Regions from separate parts of the Paenibacillus crassostreae genome, predicted to be linked through region 1. Evidence: riboswitches for the same ligand, from Rfam matches in the RefSeq annotation. Region 1 holds a riboswitch; the other holds the start of a gene.
The links. A riboswitch is a leader RNA that binds a small molecule or an ion and turns the genes downstream of it on or off. The one in region 1 is predicted to bind thiamine pyrophosphate.
Positions count from the first base shown of each region.

Region 2: another riboswitch for thiamine pyrophosphate. It lies ahead of LPB68_RS17500 (ABC transporter ATP-binding protein); the one in region 1 lies ahead of LPB68_RS19265 (thiamine phosphate synthase).

Region 1 is NZ_CP017770.1:4,164,948-4,173,616, reverse strand. Features, by position in the region: gene LPB68_RS19295 (NUDIX hydrolase) at 1-107, opposite strand, end outside; gene LPB68_RS19290 (nucleotidyltransferase family protein) at 141-875, opposite strand; gene LPB68_RS19285 (thiazole biosynthesis adenylyltransferase ThiF) at 1,203-2,222, opposite strand; gene LPB68_RS19280 (thiazole synthase) at 2,219-2,986, opposite strand; gene thiS (sulfur carrier protein ThiS) at 2,988-3,191, opposite strand; gene thiO (glycine oxidase ThiO) at 3,188-4,336, opposite strand; gene LPB68_RS19265 (thiamine phosphate synthase) at 4,413-5,018, opposite strand; TPP riboswitch at 5,160-5,264, opposite strand; gene LPB68_RS19260 (HXXEE domain-containing protein) at 5,376-5,909, opposite strand; gene LPB68_RS19255 (immunity 53 family protein) at 5,945-6,232, opposite strand; gene LPB68_RS19250 (AAC(3) family N-acetyltransferase) at 6,254-7,039, opposite strand; partial or broken gene LPB68_RS22440 (alanine:cation symporter family protein) at 7,215-7,403, opposite strand; gene LPB68_RS19245 (nitrous oxide-stimulated promoter family protein) at 7,689-8,069, opposite strand; gene hxlB (6-phospho-3-hexuloisomerase) at 8,243-8,669, opposite strand, start outside.
Region 2 is NZ_CP017770.1:3,798,148-3,803,579, reverse strand. Features, by position in the region: gene qoxB (cytochrome aa3 quinol oxidase subunit I) at 1-1,238, shown strand, start outside; gene qoxC (cytochrome aa3 quinol oxidase subunit III) at 1,235-1,831, shown strand; gene qoxD (cytochrome aa3 quinol oxidase subunit IV) at 1,833-2,123, shown strand; gene LPB68_RS17505 (DUF6953 family protein) at 2,238-2,474, shown strand; TPP riboswitch at 2,554-2,657, shown strand; gene LPB68_RS17500 (ABC transporter ATP-binding protein) at 2,681-3,526, shown strand; gene LPB68_RS17495 (ABC transporter permease) at 3,507-4,283, shown strand; gene LPB68_RS17490 (ABC transporter substrate-binding protein) at 4,280-5,305, shown strand; gene thiM (hydroxyethylthiazole kinase) at 5,330-5,432, shown strand, end outside.

The sequences.
Region 1 (8,669 bases):
CACTTTCCATCTTCAAATCCAGTATTCTGCCGTTTAAGAAGCAATACCTCATTCTCATTACGATAAAATAATAAATGTACAGCTCCATAGAAAATAGGACTCTTCACGTGTTATCCCCCGATTCCTGACTCTTTCGATGACTACCCTTTATAAAGTTCTTGAACTTCCTGATACGCTTCATGCGTCCCTATATCATAAATATCGCCATCAGCGAAATAAGCCCTGATCTCTTTCCGAGTATGTAACCATTCAGGAAAATAACTAGGTGCATCTGGATTATGACCTTCTTGTAAATATTGATCGAACAAGGGCAGAGTATCTTGTCTATAGATATAGATAGCGAACACCCCAATATTCGTCTTAGGCACAATCGGTTTCTCCTCAAAAGATAAAACTCTCCGCTCGGTATCCAGCTCCACAACGCCCACTCTTTGCAGATCTTCTAGATTATCTAATGACTGAACTAAGATAGTATCTGCCAACTTCGCTTGGAAGAACCGAATATATCCCTTAAGATCAAATGTGAAGATATTATCTCCTGCTAACACGATCAGATCATCTTCGATCTGTTCCTGTTCAATGACGAAATGGATATCGCCTATTGCGCCTAATTTATCCTCCACAGAAGTTGTTCCATCATTAATAATACGAATTCTAGAATGACATTTTCTCGATCCAGACCAATCTACAAAAGCTTGAAAGAATTTATCATTACTTACGATAAAAATTTCGGTTATCTCATCTATTTCGTCTAATTGATCCATCATATAATCCAAAATGGTCTGTTTACCAATAGGCAATAATGATTTAGGTTTATCTCGCGTGATTGGATAGAGTCTTGTTGCGTAACCGGCAGCGAGTATTAATGCTTTCATCTGAATCTCCTTTCAAGCTTAAATAGTAATTTGATTGCTTGTTATACCAGAAATCCTCTTCTTTATAAAGCCACTCATCATCTACCGTTAATAACAAATTATTGGTTCGCTTGCGAACTTCATTTAATCGATCTAAATAATAGTCTAACTCATGTCCACGAATATGTGTACACCCCTCTTCTTCTAAATTTAAAGTATCTTATTCAACTTACTTCATTGATAGTATACTTACCAGAAAGAAGCCCAGACCACGTGTGAATTCCCCTTGGCAAAGGGTACACATAGCGGGTCTATGGGCTTCTATTATTTTGTTGCCATCTTAATTTATCAGCCTAAATACTGATGATACAAGTTTTTTGCCATAACAATATCATTCGTCCCGTGAACCAATACTCTACCATCTTGAAAAATAGCTAACCTATAATTCCCCGTATACAACGATACTAGGTATGGGTTGTGTTCCACTCGGTATCCTTGATGGGAGAAAACAGCTGTAAGTTCTTCTAAATTTCGCTTTATGGGTGCAGGTGGTCGAATTTGAACTGTATCTCTCCCACATAATACGACCGTTCTTGTATGCTTCAACTCTGAAAGGTAAGGATAAGTCGGCTTATCTCCACAGGAAAGGCAGCCTTCCCTCTTCATGCTATGTACATTAATGGAAGAGTGCTGATTATTCCACAGATCAAAGGAAGTAAGCCTACTACGTAAAGATGCTCGATCACCTACCAATAACTTTAAAGCTTCTGCCGTCTGATAAGCTACTACCATTTGTACTGCTGGACTAATAATTCCGACAGTGTCGCAGGTGGCTCCAGCTAATGGGACTGTTTCAAGTAAGCAGTTCAAACAAGGTGTCTCCCCGGGAATTATAGTATACGTGATGCCGTAGCTCCCAACGCATGCACCATAAATCCAAGGTATTCGTGTCTTTTGAGAGATATCGTTAATAAGTAACCGGGTATCAAAATTATCTGTTGCATCAACAATCACATCAACACCCAGAGTCATATCTTCTACCTCAAATGTAGTTAGATCCATCACATGAGCATTTACTACTACCGTTGAATTGATCTCCCCAAGCCTCCGCTGAGCTGCTATAGCTTTCGGTATTCGTAACTCCGCATCAGATTCACGATATAGTTGCTGCCGTTGTAGATTACTCCATTCAACATAATCGCGATCCACAATCGTGAGTTTACCTACACCTGCTCTTACGAGTGCCTCGGCATTCCCTGTTCCTAATGCCCCAGCACCGATAATAAGGACATGCTTCGTATTTAGCTTATGTTGTCCTACTTCTCCTATGGGTGCAAAAAGTTTTTGTCGTGAGTATCGCTCGTTCAAGTACTACTCCATCCTTCCATCGGGCTACTAGCAGAAGCATAACGCTTCTTCGGTATTCGTCCAGCTTCGAATCCTAGTCTACCAGCTTCAATTGCAAGTTTCATCGCCAAAGCCATCTTTATAGGATCCTGTGCTCCTGAAACAGCGGAATTTAGTAATACCGCATCAGCACCAAGCTCCATGGCGAATGCCGCATCCGATGGACTACCTATCCCAGCATCAACAATAACAGGGATCGCGGCTTGCTCTATAATAAAACTAAGATTTAATGGATTAATAATTCCCTGACCTGATCCGATTGGTGAAGCACCCGGCATGATAGCATGAACACCCAACTTCTCTAATCTCTTGGCTAACAACACATCATCAGATGTATAGGGAAGTACGATGAAACCTTCTTCTAATAGCATCTCAGAAGCTTTTAACGTCTCTAGTGGATCCGGCAACAAATTCTTAAAATCACCAATTACTTCAACCTTTATCATGTCACATAGACCCGATGCTTTCGCTAACTTAGCGATGCGTACAGCTTCCTCCGCCGTCCTAGCACCTGCTGTATTCGGAAGTAATGTGAATCGACTTACATCAAGCATTTCTAGGAAATTGGGCTGCGTCGCTTCAAATATATTCATCCGTCTAACCGCGAATGTTAAGATCTGCGCTTCCGACACAGCTACTGCTTCTTTTTGAATATCGAAGCTTGGAAACTTCCCTGTTCCTAATAGCAATCTTGAACTAAATTCATGAGTTCCTATCCTTAACAAATTAGCCACCCCCTACAAAATGTACGATCTCAATCCGGTCTCCATCTGACAAACCCGTTGTCTCATGATCTGATTTCTCCAGAATACGTTGGTTCCATTCCACAATAACGATCTTGCCCGCTAACTTGAATTCCTCCAATAATGCGTTAATTGTTATGCAGCTATCATTAACTTCAACCTGTTCACCATTCAAATACAGCTTCACAATGACATCACTTCCTCTTCAGACGGGTCATTCTGATGCCGATCCACTCTAAAGGATGCAAGTGAAAGTACCTGTTCTGACTTATCTTCTGCCCAATCTGCAACAAGCTTACCTGTAATTGGACTAAGTAGAATTCCTTTGCGATAATGACCTGTTGCTACATATAACCCCTTCAACTTTGGATGTTCACCTAAATAAGGTAACCCATCCATTGTCTGTGGACGTAACCCGCACCATGCCTGCTCCCATTCCGCATCGACAATATCTGGAAGAATACGTTTCGCTGCTTCTAATAACTTAGAAATCCCACCTATTGTAACTCTACGATCATAACTATGTTCAATCATAGTCGCTCCAACCACGATCCGTCCTCCCTTCTTCGGAACGAGATAACAACCGTCACTAAATATGGTCGATTGGATTAACTGTGAATGACTCAGTACAGAGAAACACTCCCCTTTGACCGGATAAATCGGACATGTTAGTCCAGCCTGTGCAAGTAGTGGACCGCTCCATGTTCCCGAAGCAACAACCACTTGATCAGCAAAAAGTTCTTCTTCACCTGTAACGACACCAGTAATTCGTCCCTGAGTATAAAGAAGCGATTTCACCTCTGTAAACTCATTTATTTGTGCTCCGAGCGCCGCCGCAGCTTTTGCATATGCATAACATAATTCTGGTGCATCCACATGACTATCTTCTTCTACAAACATAGCCCCCTGTATTTCAGAGGATATACCTGGCTCCTGTTGTCTTACTTGTTTTGCTGATAACCATTCCGCTCGTTCCCCCTCTTTCTTTTGAAAATCTAAGATACGTTGAACTTCTCCTACATCTGCCTCAGTCGCTGCCACACGTAACATTCCTTTACGCTTCAAGCCAATATCTATTCCGGTTAATTCTTTCAGATCCATTGCGAGCTGTGGAAATAATGCCCGGCTGGCACGCGCCATATCATACATAGGCCCAGCCTCAGTAATTTCCGCTTGCACTGCAAGCATTCCTGCTGCCGCATTCGATGCTTGGCTTCCTAGACGATCTCGTTCCAATAGAATAACTTTCATCCCTCTTGCTGACATATAATAAGCGATCGAACTTCCTATCACTCCCCCACCCACTATAATGACATCCGCTTTTCTCACCATGACGAATACCCTCCTAAAAGTTTTTGTGCATGTACATCTTGAGTAACCTCGAAAAACTAGCATCGGAAGCATTTGATTAAATGTCTAAAGCATCGCGGTAATTCTTCGCTGACTGTAATGGGTTGTCTGCAGCTGTAATTCCAGATAGGACTGCAATCCCTGCTGCTCCAGTTACCATAATCTGCTGCACATTTTCAGGTTTAATCCCACCAATCGCGATGACTGGAACACGCACTCTTTTTACAACTTCTTCTAATGCCTTCGTTCCTCTGGCTAGCTGTCCTGGCTTAGAATCTGTTGGGAATATATGTCCATATATTAGATAATCAGCCCCTTGATAACTCATCTGTTCTGCTTCTTGAACATCATGAACTGAACGTCCTATACGCATATTGGCGAAAGCATTTCTGACTGCCCACACCTCCAAGCTTTGGTAGTTTAACTGAACACCCCCTACGCCAGACGCGCATGCTACATCAACTCGGTCGTTAATAATCACTTTACTAAGAGGTACTCCACTCGTTCTTAAAGCCATCACTCCCTTCCATAACTCCAGTGCCTGACTCGTTTTCTCCCGCAAGTGAAAGGCTGTCACATAGGGATGAATAAGTGCCGCTACCCTTGCAAAGTGTTCTAACTCAGACTGACCATTCGAAATCACATGCAATTCTCGCACCCTCATTACACTCCCTTCCATTTTTTCTTCAGACACATTACTGAATTATCAGAAAAAACAAAAAGCCACCTTCAGCATAGAAGGCGGCCTAATATCAATAGTTCATAGAATGCAGACAAATAAATGTACACAAAGCTATCATAACTAAATCTTTCAAGCTCACTTCCCTACGCTGGTATAATCCAGATCAGGTTCAAAGGGTTTGGAATCAAACACATCCGTCTCAGCTAAATAGCACCCCTAGTGATCAATCGTATTCAATTGAATCCATATTAACACATAAATGGGAACAATGACATTCCCAATCTAACAAAACTTTATTACTTACTGTATATACAGGACGTTGCTGTTTGCAGTAGCAGATCATTCTCGGATCACGAACTTACCTACCTTATGTCCTAGTAGCACTAGCGGAAGTACAAATAGTCCTGTCGGTGCATATCGCAACACCTCTTGTAGGGTAACTAGATCTTCGTTGATCATTCTATAAAACAAATATCCCGAATAAGGTAAGATCATGATTAGCGCTGTCACTACTCCCGGAGTGTACGATTTCACAACCAAGGATTGTGCTACATGAGTAAATACATGGACCAACATCAGGGCATTACACCCAACGAATAGAACATAGTGATTCTGCTCAACTGCCCAATAAGTTATGGGTATAAAAACGATGAACTCCACGAAGACAGCAACCGCAAACTGAGATGATTTCACTTCTGACATGTTCTTGACTAATTTCCTCGCAATCATTGGTATGAACCTATTAATTCTAGGGAAGTTCTTCTTCATCCAGGATTCAACAAATATGATTTCTTCTAGATCATGGATCATAAATACCGCTAGAAATAACCACATCAAGGATTCTATCGACAGGAAAGAGTCAGTTAAACCCATTGCAAATCATCTCCTGATCCTTTGACTTCCTTGCGTTAACCTTCTGCCCATTCTTTAAAAAGGTGGATCATTTCTTCTAAATTTCTTAATCCGCCCGCACCTTCAAACTGTCCATCTTTGATCCAGCATCTTACCCAATCATGATCATCCCGATCTATAATGATCTCATTTAATTCCTTCCCCGCTAATTCAGTCTCAAGTATTGGTACCGTTACTCTCCACCCAGGGGTATCGATCGATTCGATCTTTATTACATGAATATGCTCCCATGCATCATCACAATGACTCTCGTACCAATCTTCTAACCACTTCAAATCACTCATCTACCTCATCCTTCTTCCTTGTTAGTTATCAAATAGCTGTTTCATATGTTGACTTAAAGGTTCATTATCTGAGAATAAATCAGGATCCTCGCGGAGCATTTCTGTCAGAATGTCAGTCATCTTGACCGTGTCACATATTCGTACAACCGCATCGCCTAATTCACCAAAAACCAACGCACCGTGTTTCACCATTACATCCTCGACCTTCCAGAAATACTCTGACCAAGCTTGTCCACAATGTCTGCGAGACGGTACTTCAATAATCGTTCCGTCACCTAGAATAGTCTGTAACTTCTCATGGTGTTCAGTCATGCGACCTGGAATATCAAGCCATTCCTCTACTCCATGCATAAAGGTATTTCTTCGTAAATCCACGCCAATTAACAGAATAGTTGCTTGATGATCTAACAACTTACCCCAAGCTGATCCTCTAGCACAAGGTGTATCAAAGGCTTCATCACCTTTTGTGAACCAGTCTGCATCTTGCCCTTTCGCTGCTACCGAATGTGTAGGATGCCAAGAGCGAATTACTCCATGTCGTTTACGGAATAACTCAGGTAATATCCCAATGCACGAAGGTGATTGCTCCACATAAAATTTAGGATTGTTCTCATTGATATTAGCCCAGGTATGCGTAGGAAGTACAAGAAGTCCGTCCTTCATATATTCTTCTAACACGTCAAGGACAGTATTTGCCCCACCTTCTACCTCTCCCAGACTTTTCATGGAAGAGTGAACTAAGACGACACTTTGTTGATTAATTCTCATTTGTTGCAATTGTTCTAAAAGACTGGTGTGTGTATGCATGATATTATATCTCCTTAAAAGCATCGTGAATTTGTAATTTAGTACGACTCAACTTATACATTATATTATTAAAATTTGAGAGTCTCTTTAAATTATTCAACAATGTCAGCTTGATCCCTTCAAAGAATATAAAAACCATGGTATAGGAAAGCCTCGTACCCCATAGCTTTTAAATTCAGCTTACTTTACTATTAATTTCACGAAATGGTTTCTTTCGCTTATTCTTGCCTATAGCATCCATATACAATCGAGTCTCAGCAACAACAACACCAGAATGGCCTAATAAAGCAATCAAGTTAGGGAATGCCATCAATGCATTAACAATATCTGCAATTAACCAAATGGCATCCAACTTAATAAATGATCTTGCCCAAGAAGGCAGTTAGGTAGTCGAAGTAATTGAAGTAAATCCAAACGAATCGTCAACCAAATTCCTATTCCCATGACTAGAATAAGTAGAGGTGCTCCTAAAAAATAATAAAAACAAAAAAGAGTCAAATCATCTGATTTTGACCCTTGGAGAGATACAGGATATAGGATAACACAGCTATCTCTCGAACTAGTGAAACTATTCACACAAGCAGAAACGGCTAATTTTTATCATTATACATACTTGCCCTACCAATTCACAAGTGAACAATCTGTGCAATCACTTAGTAAACCCATCTAAAGCATGCCGTAGTGCTACTAGTGGATGGCTCCATAACATGCGTGGTCCAGCATATTTCATCACGGCTTTAATTTGTTGGCGTCGGTCTGGCTTATAACAATGAACTGGACATTTCTCACATGTCGTTTTACCCTCACCAAATTTACAAAGGGCCAGTCGCAAGTGGGAGTATTGAAAAAGATCTTTACAATCAGCGCACAATTCACCTGGTCCCATCTCAACACTCTCATTCCGAATATGCCCTTGTCCCATACAATACATTTGAATCATAATAGCCACAGTAGCTTTCTCTCGAAGAATACGTGGACCATTATTCCCTTGGGGCTTCGTTCGCGTCTGATCAGCCGATGTTTCTGACATGATTATTTACCTCTCTTTCATACAACTATACTATTATACTTCCTATTTCAATAGCCAATCTATTAACAATATCTCACTTTAACCGATATTCTCATTCAACTCCGCATAGGGTTTGCCGATTCGAACTGGTAACTTAAATGCAAAAAAGGTGATCCCTTGGGACCACCATATCTTTATTCTAAGTTAGCGTGATTTCCGTACATAGCCTGACCATTCAAAGACTGTATCTCCATCAGGCGTAAAACAACCGCATCGCATATGAGTAATAGCATCTGCTCAAAAAGTGATCCCATGGGTTGAATCGTGACTGCCTCATGGTGCAACTGATCCTTAGACGCACCAGGCATTGTAACGATAATATTAGAAAGCTTGCTTACCGTAGATACAGGAGATAAAGTCATCACGGCCACACACGCCTCCAAGCTTTGTGCCTTCTCTGCCATTGGAATAAGTGACTTCGTCTCACCTGAACCTGATCCAATAATAAGAAGATCTCCCTTAGCAAGGCTCCTCGTAACAGTCTCTCCGACAACGTATACATCTTTGCCAAGGTGCATCAGTCGCATCGCAAAGGCACGCATCATAAGTCCAGAGCGTCCT
Region 2 (5,432 bases), 370 kb from region 1:
CTTTCCCCGTATTAACGATAGCACTTGCTCTGATGATGTTTGACCGAATATTTGGCTCCCAATTCTTCACCATGGCCAATGGTGGGATGGATATGTTATGGGCCAACCTTTTCTGGGTATGGGGACATCCTGAAGTATATATCGTTATTCTTCCTGCATTCGGGATATACAGTGAGATTATCTCAACATTCTCGAAGAAGAACTTATACGGATATTCATCCATGGTATGGAGTATGGTCATTATCTCACTCTTGTCCTTCTTAGTATGGGCGCATCACTTCTATACGATGGGTCAAGGAGCTATGGTTAATGGATTCTTCTCCATAACAACTATGGCAATATCAGTTCCTACAGGAGTCAAAATCTTTAACTGGTTATTCACCATGCGAAAAGGAAAGATCAGCTTTACAACACCAATGCTATATTCATTAGCATTTATTCCGATCTTTACCATCGGTGGTGTGACTGGTGTCATGCTAGCAATGGCCAGTGCCGATTACCAATACCATAATACAATGTTCTTGGTAGCCCATTTCCACTACGTTCTAATACCAGGTACAGTCTTTGCCGTTATTGCGGGCTTCCATTATTGGTTCCCGAAAGTATTCGGCTTCAAGCTGAACGATCGTCTTGGAAAACACGCATTCTGGTGGATCGCTATTTCCTTCAACGTGACATTCTTCCCACTGTTCTTCCTTGGTCTAAAAGGGATGACTCGCCGGATGTACACGTACTCGGAAGAAACAGGCTTCGGTCCGCTCAACATGTTATCATTTGTTGGTGCTTTAGGGCTTGCCATTGGATTCGCTATCCTTGTATATAATATTTATTATAGTATTCGTTACAGCCCTCGTGAAACGAATGGAGATCCATGGGATGCACGTACGTTGGAATGGGCAACAAGCAGTCCGATTCCTGCATACAATTTCGCTGTCACTCCGAATGTGAAAACGAGAGATGCATTATGGGCTGCTAAGCATGACAATATTTCCATTTTTGATGAAGAAATCAAACCGATCCATCTACCAAGTAATACTGGGAAACCTATTATTCTTGGGGCAATTTTCTTCGCCTTTGGATTCGCAATGGTGTTTAGTTGGTTTATTCCAGCCATCATAGCAGGAATTGGAATCATTATCGTTATGGCAACGATGTCCTTCGATCGCGATCATGGGATAACCGTTTCCGTTAAAGAAATTATGGAGACAGAAAAGAAATTGCGGGGTGAAACACTATGAACATAGATGCTACTAAACCGCTTGAGTACGGATCAGAAGAAAACAGCAACAAAATATTCGGATTTTGGATATTTTTAGGTGCTGAAATTGCTCTATTCGCCACCCTATTTACTGTCTATTTAGTATTGGTTAATCGATTTGCAGCAGGTCCCAGTGGTCCTGAAATATTCGAACTCTCAGGCGTATTGGTCGAGACGTTCTTGCTCCTTACAAGTAGCTTTACCATAGGTCTTGCGATACACAGTATGCGACTTGGTTTGAAGAAACCGATGATGGTCTTTATGATTCTGACATTAATCATGGGTCTAGGTTTCCTAGGTATAGAAATTTCAGAATTCTTTACCTATGTACATGAAGGTGCCACTTTATCGACTAGCGCATTCGTATCCGCATTATTCGTGTTATTAGGAACGCATGGTGCTCACGTAGGATTTGGTCTGTTGTGGGGAATAGCAATATTAATTCAAGTCAAGAGACAGGGCTTAACGTTAGCTACTACTAACAAGTCCTTTATATTCTCTCTTTACTGGCATTTCCTAGACGTCGTTTGGATCTTTATCTTTAGCTTCGTTTACTTGAAAGGACTGATGTGACATGATAAGACAGTTATTTCCAATTCGCCATGTAATCGGCTATCTTTCATCCCTCGTCCTTTCTGCTGTTGCCTTAACCGTCCTGCTCGACATTCCCATTGCTTCTAAAATTGGAATTCTAACGGTAACGGCCATTATTCAGGCCTCACTACAGCTATTTGTATTTATGCATATTAATGAATTAGCTAGTACCAAGAAGGAACTTTACATTAATATTGCCTATGCATTATTCGTGGGTCTAGTCACCATTTTCGGTTCCTTATTCATCTTCATCTGGGGCTGGTATAGTTAATAAGAATGTTACAATAATAAAAAATGCAGCTAACCTACTTTTTAGGCTAAGCTGCATTTTTTATTGTACTCGCTTATCTACTGAGGTAATATCAATGTACAAGGAGTGATCAACATGGAATGGTCAGCAGATCAAATTGCCGAGTGGATGTATAACGAAGTAAAGTCCTCTGGCAAATTACTACAAACCGAAGCAGTTACTCATATTTCAGAACATTTCGGTGAACAGTATATATACGTTAATGAACATGGTAATTCATCCATTGCAAAGGATGTTAAAAAGGCTTTTAAGAAATTACATGGTGGAAGAGCTGCTTGGGATCGAGACAGCTTCTACTGGTATTGGACTTAACCCTTCGAATAAAAAAATATTATACATATTTTTGTAAGTTATGTTATATTAGATGCATTATAAATTTAATAAGACCTTTGTATTTCACTAGGGGAGTCTAACGACTGAGATGGAACTTGAAGTTCCGGACCCTTGGAACCTGATCTGGATTATACCAGCGGAGGGAAGTGGAACGGAATCCTTTCGCTCACGCAGTTATTGCTTGAATGGAATTTTCGGCCCAATTATTCCCTTACGGAATGGTTGGGTCTTATTTGTTTACAGAAAGTGAGGAGTTGATAGCGATTTTCTCATTACATGATTTAAATTTCTCTTTTACTCAAACATGTAGTACACCTTTGATTCAAGGATTATCTATGGATGTACGTGCAGGGGAGTTCGTATCACTAATTGGAATTAGCGGTTCGGGTAAGAGTACTCTCCTCAAGCTTATTGCCGGACTCCTGGCGCCTCTTAGCGGAGACATACGAATACATGGTGAAAAGGTACAATATCGGTTAGGAAAAGCAGCCTACATGCCTCAAAAGGATCTACTGTTACCCTGGAGAACCGTTCTAGACAATTGCCTACTACCTTGGGAACTTAATCAGCAACCTAACCGTGGTGATAAAAAGGACTTTATTACAAAAATCCAAGTAGCTTTAAAACAGTTTGGACTTGATAATCATGAACAATCCTATCCCAATGAATTATCTGGTGGCATGCGACAACGTGTTGCTCTTCTAAGAACACTTCTAACAGGGCAAGACCTGTTGTTATTGGATGAACCCTTTGGCTCACTTGACGCCATGACAAAGAGAGAGATGCATCGCTGGCTATTGGAGATATGGGAGGATCTGAAAAAAACAGTTCTCTTCATCACGCATGATCTAGAAGAAGCCATTCTATTAAGTGATCGAATCTATATTATGGCCAAAGATAGTACTCAGGGTGTAGAAGAGATCATTGTCGATTTGCCTAGACCTAGACATTATGAAATGAACTATAACCCTCAATTTATACAATTGAGACGGGATTTGGAGCGACAATTACATGAGAAGACCACTTTCTAAACGCTGGGTACACGATTATGGATGGTTTCTACTACTTGTACTACTGCTCATCATTACTTGGGAATCAGTAGTTCGTCTTGATTGGGTACATTCCTTCATTATTCCTGCCCCCACATCCATTGCACTTGCGTTATATGAGAACAGATATCTCTTAATTGGAAGACATTTAATCGCTACTTTAGAGGAAATTGCCGTAGGTTTTATGCTATCCGTTAGTCTCGGAGTTCTACTTGCTGCAGGGATGCATATTTCACGTCCACTTGAGAAAATACTCTATCCTTTCATGATTATTAGCCAAACCGTTCCTTTAATTGCACTCTCTCCAATCTTCATTATGTGGTTTGGTTATACCCTTTGGAGTAAGGTAGCTGTAGTATTTCTAACAGCATTCTTCCCCATAGTCGTGAGTACTTATGACGGTCTCAAGAAGGGGGATGTTGAGTATACAGAGTTACTGATGACGATGAATGCGAATCGTTGGGATATTTTCCGTACAATTGAAATACCTATTGCCTTACCTTCCTTCTTCTCCGGATTGAAATTATCCATCGTATATTGTGTCGTTGGAGCTACGATTGGAGAATGGCTAGGGGGCACGAAGGGCTTAGGTTACTATAGCCGAAGAATGTCAAGCAACTTGCATACTGATGAAATGTTCGCGTCCATAATCATACTCTCTTTACTAGGCATAATCTTATTTTTGATGATTGTAATCATAGAGAACAAGTTTCTAAAGAAAAGAGGTCTTCCCAAATGACATTGCATATGAAAAAGATCATTCCCACATTACTAGTATTGGTCCTGTTAACACTGTCTGGTTGTAGTAATATATCTAACTCTAATCAAGCAACTGAACAGCCCGCTACATCACCAGAAAGCACTCTTAAAAAGATCAGCATCATGCTCGATTGGTATCCGAATGCTGTTCATTCTTTAATCTACGTAGCGCAGGAAAATGGATATTTCGCGGAACAAGGATTAGAAGTCGACATACAAATGCCTGCTGAGACCAATGACTCTTTGAAGTTAGTAGCTGCTGAAAAAGTCGATCTAGCCCTTAGCTATCAACCACAAATACTTATGGCTCGCGGTGAGGGAATTCCGGTTACATCAATAGCTGCGATAGTTAGACATCCATTAAATCATCTCATGGTACCTGCTCATGGAACAATCCAATCACCTAAAGACCTAACGGGTCTAACCGTAGGCTATTCTTCCATCCCATTGTATGAAGCTATGGTACATACCATGATTAAGCATGATGGCGGTGATCCTGATAATGTAAAAATGGTTGATGTCGGTTATGATCTCATTCCAGCTATAGCAACTTCTAATGTAGATGCCATTATGGGTGGATTCATTAATCATGAACAATTAATACTCACGAAACAAGATCATCCTGTGATCGCACTGGACCCTACAGATTATGGTGTACCAGATTATTATGAACTCGTACTCGTTACTAGCGATCAGAACCTAAGAGATAAAAAAGAATTGCTCGCTAAGTTTATAACAGCCATAGCAGATGGACAACAATTCGTTCAACAACATCCTGAAGAAGCTTTAACTATTCTTTTTGAACATGAAGACCAGACATCTCCCTTAGACAAAGACATTGAAACTAAGAGTCTACAGATTCTATTACCACTGATGGATGCTGAGGAACAGACTTTCGGATATCAAGCACCAGAATCATGGGAGACGGTTAATCAGTGGCTCATTAAGAACAAGTTATTACCTGACACTGTAAAAGCGAAAGATGCCTTTATCAATTTATGATTCATATTAAGGAGGAATTTACACATGTCATTTCTACAAAAAGTTCGTGAAACCAATCCACTTATACACAATATTACTAATAATGTCGTTACCAACTATACAGCCAATGGGCTACTCGCTTTAGGTG